DNA from 3 places in the Rhizobium sp. CB2179 genome. Region 2 is predicted to be linked to each of the others. Evidence: predicted binding sites of a transcription regulator. Region 2 holds the regulator's gene; each other region holds the start of a gene.
What was found. The regulator HrcA, encoded in region 2, represses chaperone genes, less so after heat shock. The targets are predictions, from matches to a motif close to GTTAGCACTCNCNNNNNGNGAGTGCTAAC.

Region 1 (4,258 bases), 510 kb from region 2:
GCGATCGCCGAAGCCAGGTGCCTTGACGGCAGCAATCTTCAGGCCGCCGCGCAGCTTGTTGACGACGAGCGTAGCGAGGGCTTCGCCTTCGACGTCTTCAGCGACGATGAGGAGCGGCTTGCCGGTCTGAACGACGGCTTCGAGAACCGGGAGCATCGACTGCAGGTTCGAGAGCTTCTTCTCGTGAAGGAGAATGAAGACGTCTTCGAGGTCGGCGATCATCTTTTCCGGATTGGTCACGAAGTAGGGGCTGAGGTAGCCGCGGTCGAACTGCATGCCTTCGACGACTTCGAGTTCGGTTTCGGCGGTCTTGGCTTCTTCAACCGTGATGACGCCTTCGTTGCCGACCTTCTGCATGGCTTCAGCAATGTCGAGACCGACCTGCTTGTCGCCATTGGCCGAAATCGTGCCGACCTGTGCAACTTCTTCCGAAGTCGAGATCTTCTTGGCCTTGGCCTGGAGATCCTTCACGACGTCGGCGACAGCGAGGTCGATGCCGCGCTTCAGGTCCATCGGGTTCATGCCGGCTGCAACGGCCTTGTTGCCTTCGCGAACGATCGCCTGGGCAAGAACGGTAGCCGTCGTGGTGCCGTCGCCGGCGATGTCGTTGGTCTTCGAAGCAACTTCGCGGACCATCTGGGCGCCCATGTTTTCGAACTTGTCTTCGAGTTCGATTTCCTTGGCGACGGAAACGCCGTCCTTGGTGATGCGCGGCGCGCCGAAGGACTTGTCGATGATGACGTTACGGCCCTTCGGGCCGAGCGTGACCTTCACTGCATCGGCGAGAATGTCGACGCCGCGCAGCATCTTTTCGCGCGCGGTGCGGCCAAACTTGATTTCTTTAGATGCCATATTCTTAACTCCTGAATTCGAGTTGTTCGGGCAAAGAGCCCGTCAGCCATTTCGGGAAAGCAGGTCGGCCGATCAGCCGATGATGCCCATAATGTCGGCTTCCTTCATGATCAGAAGGTCTTCGCCGTCGATCTTGACTTCGGTGCCGGACCACTTGCCGAACAGGATGCGGTCGCCAGCCTTGACGTCGAGTGCGACGACCTTGCCGGACTCATCGCGCGCGCCGGAGCCGACGGCGACGATTTCGCCTTCCTGCGGCTTTTCCTTGGCGGTATCGGGAATGATGATGCCGCCCTTGGTCTTGGCTTCGGACTCAACGCGGCGAACAACGACGCGGTCGTGAAGGGGGCGGAAGTTGGTGCTTGCCATTGTCTAATCCCTCGATCGAATGACATTCGCGGACCGGATTGGCCCACATGGATAGATGTTAGCACTCCCTTGCGGTGAGTGCTAGCGACGAGCATTTAGGGATGGCTCCGAGAGGAGTCAATGAGAGCAATCACGAATTTTTGTGCCGGAATTGTGAAGATGCCGGAGAATAGTCGGAGATTGCGGCCAAAACCTCGGCGCAGCTGAACTTTGCCGAACTCGTCCGCGCTCGGCGATCTGCCGCTTCGCGATAATTGTCAAAACCCTTTGCCCTTCCGCTCCTCCGGATCGCCGTTCGAGCTCTACGCATTGGCCCGGCGGCGAAGAAAATGCCTTGCCATCGTCTTGCGCCTTTGCAATGTCACCGGTGACTGAAGCAAATCGGGAAATCGGAATGGCTAAGCGGATAGAAAACTTCTCGGAGATATCAGGTCGCTATGATGTGGTGCTCTGCGATGTCTGGGGCGTCGTTCACAACGGCGTCGATCCGTTCCCGAAGGCGGCCGCAGCCCTTGAAGCGGCACGCGAAAACGGCCTCGCCGTTGTCCTCATCACCAATTCGCCGCGCCTTTCCTGGCAGGTGGTCGATCAGTTGCGCCAGATCGGCGTTCCCGACAGTGCCTATGACAGGATCGTCACCTCTGGCGACGTCACGCGCGGGCTGATCGCCGAAGGGCCGAAGACCGTCTTTCTGCTCGGCCCCGAGCGCGACAAGGCGCTGCTCGAAGGCATTGGCGTCGAGCGCCGGCCGGCGGGCGAAGCGCAATCGCTGGTCTGCACCGGCTTTTTCGACGACGAGACCGAGAAGCCGGAGGATTACACCGACATGCTTCTCGATTTCAAAGCCCGCGACGTGCCGATGATCTGCGCCAATCCCGACCTCATCGTCGAGCGCGGCCATCGCATCATCCCTTGCGCCGGCGCCATGGCCGCCTATTACGAGCAGCTGGGCGGCAAAACCCGCATCGCCGGCAAGCCGCACCGGCCGATCTACGAGGCGACGCTTGCGGCTGCCCACGAGCTTCGCGGCGATTTCCCGGTCGATCGCGTGCTGGCGATCGGCGACGGCATGCCGACCGACGTGCGCGGCGCCTTGAATTACGGCCTCGACCTCCTCTACATCAGCGGCGGTATCCACGCTAAGGAATATACTCTCAACGGCGAGACCGACGAGGCGATCCTCAACGCCTATCTCGAACGGGAAAACGCCGCGCCGAAGTGGTGGATGCCCCGCCTTGCATGAAGACACGCCTTGCATGAAGAGAAGCCAGCCGATGACCGTCTTCCACCGCAATGAAACCCGGGAACCCCTACCCGCCCATCTAAAGGGCGGCGTCATTGCCATCGGCAATTTCGATGGCGTGCACCGCGGCCATCAATCGGTGCTGAGCCGGGCGCTCGAGATCTCCAAGGCGCGCGGTATCCCCGCTTTGGTGCTGACATTCGAGCCGCATCCGCGCACGGTCTTCCGGCCGCAGACACCGGTCTTCCGCCTGACGCCGGCGCCGCTGAAAGCCCGTATCCTGGAAACGCTGGGCTTCAGCGCCGTCATCGAATATCCCTTCGACTACGAATTCTCGCAGCGCTCGGCCGATGATTTCATCCATTCGATCCTGAAGGATTGGCTCGGCGCTTCCGAAGTGGTCACCGGCTTCGATTTCCATTTCGGCCGTGGCCGCGAGGGCGGTCCGGCCTTCCTCATGAATGCCGGCCATACCTACGGCTTCGGCGTCACCCTGATCGATGCCTTCCGTGACGAAAACGCCGATGTCGTCTCTTCGAGCCATATCCGCGCGCTCCTGAAGGAGGGCAATGTCAGTGAAGTCGCCGGCATGCTCGGTTACCGCTATACGGTGGAAGCTGAGGTGATCGATGGCGAAAAGCTCGGCCGCCAACTCGGTTTTCCGACGGCCAACATGCGCCTGCCGCCGGAGGTCGATCTTGCCGCCGGCATCTACGCCGTCCGCTTCCGCCGCCAGGACGGCACGCTCCACGATGCCGTTGCAAGCTATGGCCGCCGCCCGACGGTCACGGAAAACGGCGCGCCGCTGCTCGAAACCTATCTTTTCGATTTCAGCGGCGATCTCTACGGCCAGCTCTGCTCCGTCTCCTTCTTTGGTTATCTCCGCCCCGAGCTGAAATTCGACGGCCTCGATCCGCTCGTCGCCCAGATCAAGCGCGATGAGGAAGAGGCGGGGGCGCTGCTTGCGGGTGTCAAGCCACTCGGCGCGCTTGATCGGAAACTGTGCTTTTCCTGAGGTCGCCTTGAGTGCGGCTGTCGCTGCGGCCACCGGCGATTCCAGCCGTTGAAGCGGATTGCCAACCGCGAATTCTTCTCTTCCTTTTCCCGGCAAAAACGCCTATGAACCGGCGCGATGACGAAATATCGGCTGGCAATGATGATGCGAATTATCGGCCCGGCCTTCCGCGCGCGCTAAGCGGCCGGAAGGTCCGGGTTTTTGGCGCTTGGTAAGAGCGCTTCCGTCACCAGCTATTTCACGCCCGTTGCGCCCCTTCCTGGGCCGCCAGAAAACGATTGTCAGACATGACCGATACAGCCGAAAAGATCGACTATTCGAAGACCCTCTATTTGCCCGAGACCGATTTTCCCATGCGCGCCGGCCTGCCGCAGAAGGAACCGGAACTCGTCAAGCGCTGGCAGGAGATGGGTCTCTACAAGAAACTGCGCGCTTCCGCCGCCGGCCGCGAGAAATTCGTCCTTCACGATGGCCCTCCCTATGCCAACGGCAACATCCATATCGGCCATGCGCTGAACAAGATCCTCAAGGACGTCATCAACCGTTCGTTCCAGATGCGCGGCTACGACGCCAATTACGTGCCCGGCTGGGATTGCCACGGCCTGCCGATCGAATGGAAGATCGAAGAGAAGTACCGCGAGAAGGGCAAGAACAAGGACGAGGTCCCGGTCAACGAATTCCGCCGGGAATGCCGTGAATTCGCCGCCGGCTGGATCAAAGTCCAGGCGGAAGAGTTCAAGCGCCTCGGCATCGAGGGTGACTTCGACAATCCCTATACG
Region 2 (4,258 bases):
TGGCCCTGGCCGGTCGTGCCGTGCGGCGGTACCTGCAGTGCTTCAGGCGCTGGCGGTTTTACCGTTTCCTCGGGATTGAAGATCAGGAGAACGCCAGGCCCACAGCGGAAGAAGACATGCCGGTTGGCGGCGCGAGCGATCTTTTCAAGTCCGAGAACGTCTTCGTAGAACGTCTCGGCCTGGTCGAGATCCCGCGCATAGAGCGCCGTTTCCAACATGCCTTCCAGCATGGGGTTCATCCTTCGACGGCTTGCTTCTGCAGTGCCACGAGTTCGCCGATGCCGTTTCTGGCAAGCTGCATCAGCGAGGTGAATTCGCCCTCGCTGAACGGCGTGCCTTCGGCCGTGCCCTGGATCTCGACGATCCCGCCGGTGCCCGTCATGACGAAGTTCGCATCGGTCTCGGCCGAGGAGTCTTCGATGTAATCGAGATCGATCACCGGCTGGCTGGCGAAGATGCCGCAGGAGATGGCGGCGACATGATCCTTCAGGACCCGTTCGACCTTGATCATGTTGCGGCTTTCCATCCATTTCAGGCAGTCGTAAAGCGCGATCCAGCCGCCGGTGATCGAGGCTGTGCGCGTGCCGCCATCGGCCTGGATGACGTCGCAATCGAGCGTGATCTGCCGTTCGCCGAGTGCCTGCAGGTCGACGACGGCGCGCAGCGACCGGCCGATCAGCCGCTGGATTTCCTGGGTGCGGCCGCCCTGCTTGCCGGCGGCAGCCTCACGCTTCATGCGTTCGCCGGTCGCCCGCGGCAGCATGCCGTATTCGGCCGTGACCCAGCCCTTGCCGGTATTGCGCAGCCATGGCGGCGTCTTTTCTTCAAGGCTCGCCGTGCAGAGCACATGCGTATCGCCGAACTTCACCAGGCAGGAGCCTTCCGCATGCTTGGAAAAATTGCGCTCGAACGAGACCTTGCGCATCTGGTCGATTTTTCTGCCTGAAGGCCGCATTCTTATCTCCTGGGGTTTATTTGACCGCTTCTACGATTGGCGGCGCTCATTTGCAAATTCCCTTTTGCCACGGGTCTTAGTTTGACTTACTTTTCGGGAAGTATCATCAGCACGGGTTCGAAAGCTTCATGGGCATCAGGTCGACGTCGGTTTCGGATGCCGTAGCTGCGCTGGACGAGCGCTCCAGGGAAATTTTTCGTCGCATCGTCGAAGGTTATCTGGAAAGCGGCGAGCCGCTCGGTTCGCGCAACCTGTCCCGTATCCTGCCGATGTCGCTGTCGCCGGCCTCGGTGCGCAATGTCATGAGCGATCTCGAAGAACTCGGCCTGATCTATTCGCCGCATGTCAGCGCCGGCCGGTTGCCGACCCAGATCGGCCTGCGCTTCTTCGTCGACGCCTTCATGCAGGTCGGCGACCTCTCGGCCGAGGAACGCGCCAGCATCGACCGCCAGGTGCGGGCCGAAAGCGGCGGCAATCCCGTCGAATCGATGATGAACGAGGCAAGCCGCATGTTGTCGGGCATTTCGCGCGGCGCCGGCCTGGTCATCACCTCGAAAAGCGATCCGGTGCTGAAACATGTCGAGTTCATCCGGCTCGAACCGACAAAGGCGCTGGCCGTGCTCGTCGGCGATCACGATCAGGTGGAAAACCGCATCATCGAGCTGCCGGCGGGCGTCACCTCCTCACAGCTGACCGAGGCGGCGAATTTCCTCAATGCCCATATGTCCGGCCAGACCCTGCCGGAGCTTCGCAAACAATTAAGCCGGCTGAAGGACGACGTCCGTCACGAGCTCGATGCCCTGTCGCGCGATCTGGTCGAGCGCGGCATTGCCGTCTGGGCCGGCAGCCCGGACGAGGGAAAACCGACGCAGCTGATCATCCGCGGCCGCGCCAACCTGCTCGAAGGCCTCGCCGGCGCCGAGGACCTCGATCGGCTGCGCCTGCTGTTCGACGATCTCGAGAAGAAGGACAGCCTGATCGAGATTCTCAATCTCGCCGAAAGCGGTTCGGGCGTGCGCATCTTCATCGGTTCGGAAAACAAGCTCTTCTCGCTGTCCGGCTCATCGCTCATCGTCGCGCCCTATCGTGACGATGACGATCGCATCGTCGGTGCCGTCGGCGTCATCGGCCCGACGCGGCTCAATTATTCCCGCATCGTGCCGATGGTGGACTATACAGCCCAGCTCGTTTCCCGCCTTTCGCGCAATCAGCTTTGACGCGCAGCCATCAAGTGCGCGGAATTTTCGCTTCTTTGTCACGCAGACTTGATTTTTTTCGGTCAAACCTCGATATCGGGCGCATCTGAAGACACCAACCGGAGACCGTCATGACCGATGACACGACGAAAAACGGACCTGACGCAACTGCGGCGGATGCCGCAGCCGACGCTGCCGCCTACGTCGAGAACGAAACTGCGCAGCAAGAACCCGCCCAGCCGGACCCGATCGAGCTCCTGAAAGCCGAAAACGGCGAACTGCGTGACCGCTATTTGCGCCTTGCTGCCGAGATGGACAATCTGCGCCGCCGCACCGAGCGCGAAGTGAAGGATGCCAAGTCCTATTCCGTCGCGGGTTTTGCGCGCGACATGCTCGCCGTGTCCGACAATCTGCGTCGCGCGCTCGATGCCATCCCTCCGGAGACCAGGGCTGCGGCCGATGCCGGCTTGAGCACGCTGATCGAGGGTGTCGAGATGACCGAGCGCGCCATGCTGTCGGCTCTCGAGCGCCACGGCGTTCGCAAGCTGGAGCCGGTTGGCCAGAAGTTCGATCCGAATTTCCATCAGGCGATGTTCGAGGTGCCGAACCCGGACGTGCCGAACAACACGGTCGTCCAGGTCGTGCAGGCAGGCTTCTCCATCGGCGAGCGCGTGCTGCGCCCGGCCATGGTCGGTGTCGCCAAGGGCGGCCCGAAGCCGGCGGAAGCCGAAACCAACTCCGTCTTCGACGAGAAAGACGCCTGAGAACACTTCCTAGCGCGTCCCATGGGACGCGCGGCGCTCTGGCGGAGAAGGGGAACGAAAGAGTCAGATGCGGGCGAAGCGTTCGATCAGCAGATCGAAAAAGCCATCCGCATCGACATGGCGCATAACCTTGGCGTTGCGCTTGCGCTCGGTCACATGCCACCAGTCGACGACCGTCATGCCGACGGTGAGTTCGGACTGGACCTCGATCTCGACATTGCAGTCCCGGCCCTTAAAAAGCTCCGGCTTAAGCAGGTAGGCGACGACGGTCGGGTCGTGCAGCGGCCCGCCGTCGGAACCGTATTTCTCGATGTCGAAGCGTTCGAAGAATTCGAGCATCTCGACCATGGCCTTTGCCGGCGCCGTGCCGATCTCGGCCATGCGTTTCACCCGGTCCTTGCGGGTCAGCAATTGATGCGTCACATCAAGCGGCATCATCACGATCGGAACGCCTGAGCGGAAGACGATATCGGCGGCTTCGGGGTCGACATAGATGTTGAATTCGGCCGCCGGCGTGATGTTGCCGCCCTCGAAGAAGCCGCCGCCCATCATCACCAGTTCGCGGATGCGGGGGACGATGTCGGGCGCCTTCTGGAAGGCCATGCCGATATTGGTGAGCGGCCCGAGCGTGCACAGCGTCACCGTGCCTTCAGGCTCATGGCGCAACGTATCGATGATGAAGTCGACGGCATGGCCAGGCTGCAGCGCCATCGTCGGCTCGTTCAGCTCCGGACCGTCGAGGCCGGTCTTGCCGTGCACATGTTCGGCCGTCACCAGCTTGCGGGCGATCGGTGCGTCGGCGCCGGCGAAAACCTTCGTCTCCGTCCGTTCGCAAAGCTCGCAGACGATGCGCGCATTGCGGCTGGTGAGCGAAAGCGGCACGTTGCCGGCGACGGTCGTGATCCCCAGCACCTCCAGCTCATCGGGACTGCCGAAGGCCAGCATGATGGCGGCCGCGTCGTCCTGGCCGGGATCCGTGTCGATGATGATCTTTCTTGCGCTTGCCATTCCGATCGTTCCATCCTCGCACTGCGTGATATCGGGCATGCACCGATTTCTTCACGTCCCGTCACAAATCAGCACAATCCGCGCGGGCATGTTTTGATGCGAGGCAGCAGGCGCTTTGTCAAGGAAAGAGCCTGACGTCAGCTTAAAATTGAGAAGGTGGCGCCGACACGTCGCGCCCCATGCCTTGCAGCGCCGGGCTCCTCTCCCCATATTAGCGGCATCCGGATGCTGCCGTTAAGGTCCGGGATGGTCGCTTGCATCAAGGACTTGAAAAGAGATGAGCCGTATTACCCCTTTCGCCAGCCCGCTGCTTCTGGGCTTCGATGCCATGGAAA
Region 3 (4,258 bases), 1.0 Mb from region 2:
GCAGCTGCCTCGCGGATTTTCTGGAAGCGGTTGTCGTCTGCGGGTGGCTGCGGGTCGCTCTTTTTCACGAAACGGATCATTGGTCATTTCCTGCTTTGAGAGTGGAAGCGCTCCGCACACATATCGGAGCGCTCTGAAAATGGTGTCAGACGGCAAGCGCGGTGGCGCAGGCTTGAACACTTCGGCTGTCGGGTGAAGTCTGCCCAGGCATGGTCGCCCAACCGCCGGCCTCGACGAACTGCCGCTGCTTGTAGCCTTCGGTAATCGCCTTGAACTCGATCAGTTTAGCGCTCGCGTCCGGCGCCGCATTGAACCGCTCGACACAAATGGCCGACGCCAGCTCTCCGCGTGCGGTGTCGCCGGCGGCGACTGCCGCTTTGCTTGACGTGCCGCCTGTTACCCAACCTCCCCAGCTGAAGCCGATAATCATCGTGGCGATCGCCGTGACGACGCAGGCCCAGACGAGAAGCGTCTTGGATGGCTGGTAACTCTCGAAACGCTGGGTGATCGATGTCTTGCTGCTGCTCTGCACGGACATTGGAATTCTCCCTGTCTATTGTTCGGGTTGCGCCGTCCGGCCACGCCGGAACAGTTCAGGCTGTTCTCAGTATCCCATATCTCCCATGCCGCCATTTCCGGCTGCAGGGGCGGAGTCTCTTGCGGGAATGTCGGCGATCATCACCTCGGCGGTGATCAGCAGCGCCGCAATCGAGCCGGCGTCCTGCAGAGCGGTGCGCACGACCTTGGCGGGATCGACGATGCCGGCCTCGATCATATCGACATAGGTCTCCGTCTGTGCGTCGAAGCCCTGATTGTGATTATTGCTGCCGGCGAGTTTTCCAACGACGATGGAGCCCTCGAACCCGGCATTGTCGGCGATCTGCCGGATCGGGGCTTCGAGCGCCCTGAGCACGATCGAGATGCCCGCCGTCACGTCGGCGTTCTCCCCGGTCAGCCCCGTCAGCGCCGACTTGGCGCGCAACAGTGCCACGCCGCCGCCGGGCACGATGCCCTCTTCGACCGCCGCACGGGTGGCGTTCAGTGCATCGTCGATGCGGTCCTTCTTTTCCTTGACTTCCGTCTCGGTGGCGCCGCCGACACGGATGACCGCGACGCCGCCGGCGAGTTTCGCCAGGCGCTCCTGCAGCTTTTCCTTATCGTAATCGGAGGTGGTCTCCTCGATCTGCGCCTTGATCTGCTGGATGCGCGCCTGGATGGCCGCTTTCTCGCCGGAGCCGTCGATGATCGTGGTGCTCTCCTTGTCGATCAGCACGCGCTTGGCGCGGCCGAGCATATCGAGCGTGACGTTGTCGAGCTTGATACCGAGATCCTCGGAAATCATCTGGCCTGATGTAAGCACGGCAATGTCTTCGAGCATCGCCTTACGGCGATCGCCGAAACCCGGCGCCTTGACGGCTGCGACCTTCAGGCCGCCGCGCAGCTTGTTGACAACAAGCGTCGCCAAGGCCTCGCCTTCGACGTCCTCCGAGATGAGCAGAAGCGGTTTGCCGGTCTGTACGACGGCTTCCAGGATCGGCAGCATCGCCTGCAGGCTGCCGAGTTTCTTCTCGTGAACGAGGATATAGGGATCCTCCAGTTCCACGCGCATCTTCTCGGCATTGGTGACGAAATAGGGTGAGAGATAGCCGCGGTCGAACTGCATACCCTCGACGACGTCGAGTTCGGTCTCGGCGGTTCGCGCCTCTTCGACCGTTATGACGCCCTCATTGCCGACCTTGTCCATCGCCTTGGCGATCATCTCACCGATGGCGGCGTCGCCATTGGCGGCAATGGTGCCGACTTGGGCGATCTCACCTGACGATTTGACCTTCATCGCCCGCGCCTTGATTTCCTTGACGACGGCGGTAACGCCGAGATCGATGCCGCGCCTGAGATCCATAGGGTTCATGCCGGCAGCGACGAGCTTGGCGCCTTCGCGGAAGATGGAGGCGGCGAGAACGGTTGCCGTCGTCGTGCCGTCGCCGGCAAGATCATTGGTCTTCGAAGCCACTTCACGCACCATTTGCGCGCCCATGTTCTCGAACTTGTCCGCGAGCTCGATCTCCTTGGCGACGCTAACGCCGTCCTTGGTAATGCGCGGCGCGCCATAGGCCTTGTCGATGACAACGTTGCGACCCTTCGGGCCAAGCGTCACCTTGACGGCGTTGTTGAGCAATTCGACGCCGCGCAGCAGGCGGTCGCGCGCGTCGGTGGAGAACCTGATTTCCTTGGCAGACATGATATTTCTTCCCAGTTCGGTCTTGAGATGCTGGTCACAAATTCGACGGTCAGGCAGCTTTGTCGGCAGCCGCTTCAGTCTTTTCGACGATGCCCATGATGTCGGTCTCCTTCATGATCAGAAGGGTTTCGCCATCGATCGTGACCTCTGTCCCCGACCATTTTCCAAACAGAATGAGATCACCGACCTCGACATCGAGCGGGACCAGATTGCCGCTTTTGTCGCGAAGGCCCGGGCCGACTGCGACCACTTCGCCGTGCTGCGGCTTCTCCTTGGCGGTGTCTGGAATGATGATCCCGCCCTTGGATTTGACATCGCCTTCCGCACGTCGAATGACGACGCGGTCGTGAAGTGAACGGAATTTCATAGAGGTCTTTCTGCTGCCGGCGCGTAGGGCGGCTGCAACTCATAAATAGCACTCGTGGCACTCGATTGATAGGAGTGCTAAGAAATATTATTCGCCCATGAACTTTTTTGAGATATTCAGGAAATCAATCCGACCGGATATTTTGTATTGATCAGCAAATAAATAGAATTTTTTACGCCATCGCGCTCCATTTTATTTTCGTGAGCGAAGAGTTAATTTGGCGTTTTTCATAGATAAATCAGAATTTATCTTGATTTAAACTCAATCGAGGCGCAATGATAGGCTTCGTCGATTTGGCCGACTTGGCTTCGCGGTGTCAGAGACCTACGACCCGCCATCACCACTGAATTCTCGATAGCGATCCATGACGTCGTTCCGGCGTTGAGTTCGCCTGTTCCGATCCGGAATGAGCTTGGCGCTGACCGCGGATGTACCGGCAGCCTCGAGTTCGTCCGGTTCGGATCTCAACGATACAGGAAACGCATCGGTGTATTCCTGCGGAGGCCTCAGCCGTGACCAGTCGTACCACACAAACCGTCGTCCGCTTTTCATCCCCATTCCGTCTGCCCGGTTTCGACGGGGCGCAGCCAGCCGGAGAATACCGCGTCGACTATGACGAGGAATTGATCGACAGCGTTTCCAGGCTTGCCTGGCGACGGGTCGGCGCCTTCATCCACCTGCCGGCGATCGCTGCGCAGAGTTCGACGCAGCAGATGATGCCTATCCACCTGTCAGATCTCGAAACCGCGATCGAAAAGGACCACAAACCGTCATGACCGCTACGCGCATCCCGCAACGCAATGGACGCTCAATCCGGCGCGAGGCAGCAACGCATATCTTCAAGGTGGGGCAGACTGTCCGAGTGAAGGACGGGTTCTTGGTCGTTCCCTCCAAGCTTCCCGACACATACCGCATTACCGCCACACTGCCTCTGAGAGGAAATGTGCTGCAATACCGTATCCACAGTGACGATGAACGTCATGAGCGGGTCGCGACGGAAGATAGCCTGGAACTGGTAAACCTATCGCCCGCCGGTAGCGGCGCAACACTGATCGAGAGGACGTTTGGCCATGGCCACGGCCCGAATGACGAAAGGTTGACATCGTGAACAGTCATGAAGACGAAGCCGAACGCAGACGGAATGCCGTTGCCGTCGGCACATGGGAAAATAAATGTGGTGCGTCGGGCCGCTACTTGATGGAGGTCGAACATGACCGCCGGATCGAATCTGCCCGTTCGTGGACCGTCTATCGTGTCTCTGCAAGCGTTCCAGTGCACGCCGACCATGGCATGATCGGCAAGAGCCGTTCGGAGGCCGGTGAAGACATGATGTCCTTCAATCTTCTCAACATAGGATACCGGAAGGAGTGGCTGAGGCTGTCGGACGCCGCCCGGAGCGGTCGCCAGACCCCGCCGGTTCAACCATGGCGCTAGCCTTTTTGAACCAAAGCCGCAGCTTCGATGCGGCGAGAAATGCAGTGCGCTTCATCGGCCATGACGGCATGTTCCAGGTGTTGTTTTTCGTCGAGGTTGGCGCGCTGGCGAAATCCGACGCCGCATTGCAAAGAACCGAGCCTTCGGAAACGGGGTGGCTTTCGTCGTTCGACGCCCTGCGCAACTCCATTCAGGACGTGGCGCACAAAGCCTATTCG

Region 1: groES (co-chaperone GroES) is a predicted target of HrcA. The motif match lies at 1,279-1,307, and genes of this name have one in related genera.
Region 3: AC244Q_RS05225 (co-chaperone GroES) is a predicted target of HrcA. The motif match lies at 2,660-2,688, and genes of this name have one in related genera.

Annotation. Positions count from the first base shown of each region.
Region 1 covers NZ_CM172781.1:511,862-516,119, forward strand. Annotated here, with positions in the region: gene groL (chaperonin GroEL) at 1-852, opposite strand, end outside; gene groES (co-chaperone GroES) at 925-1,221, opposite strand; gene AC244Q_RS02505 (TIGR01459 family HAD-type hydrolase) at 1,616-2,464, shown strand; gene AC244Q_RS02510 (bifunctional riboflavin kinase/FAD synthetase) at 2,496-3,479, shown strand; gene ileS (isoleucine--tRNA ligase) at 3,767-4,258, shown strand, end outside.
Region 2 covers NZ_CM172781.1:4,781-9,038, forward strand. Annotated here, with positions in the region: gene AC244Q_RS00025 (VOC family protein) at 1-239, opposite strand, end outside; gene rph (ribonuclease PH) at 236-955, opposite strand; gene hrcA (heat-inducible transcriptional repressor HrcA) at 1,084-2,172, shown strand; gene grpE (nucleotide exchange factor GrpE) at 2,283-2,915, shown strand; gene AC244Q_RS00045 (nucleoside hydrolase) at 2,979-3,923, opposite strand; gene AC244Q_RS00050 (Hsp20 family protein) at 4,201-4,258, shown strand, end outside.
Region 3 covers NZ_CM172781.1:1,031,352-1,035,609, reverse strand. Annotated here, with positions in the region: gene AC244Q_RS05240 (hypothetical protein) at 1-80, opposite strand, end outside; gene AC244Q_RS05235 (hypothetical protein) at 146-538, opposite strand; gene groL (chaperonin GroEL) at 605-2,239, opposite strand; gene AC244Q_RS05225 (co-chaperone GroES) at 2,289-2,606, opposite strand; gene AC244Q_RS05220 (hypothetical protein) at 3,119-3,382, shown strand; gene AC244Q_RS05215 (hypothetical protein) at 3,379-3,714, shown strand; gene AC244Q_RS05210 (hypothetical protein) at 3,711-4,040, shown strand; gene AC244Q_RS05205 (DUF1488 family protein) at 4,031-4,258, shown strand, end outside.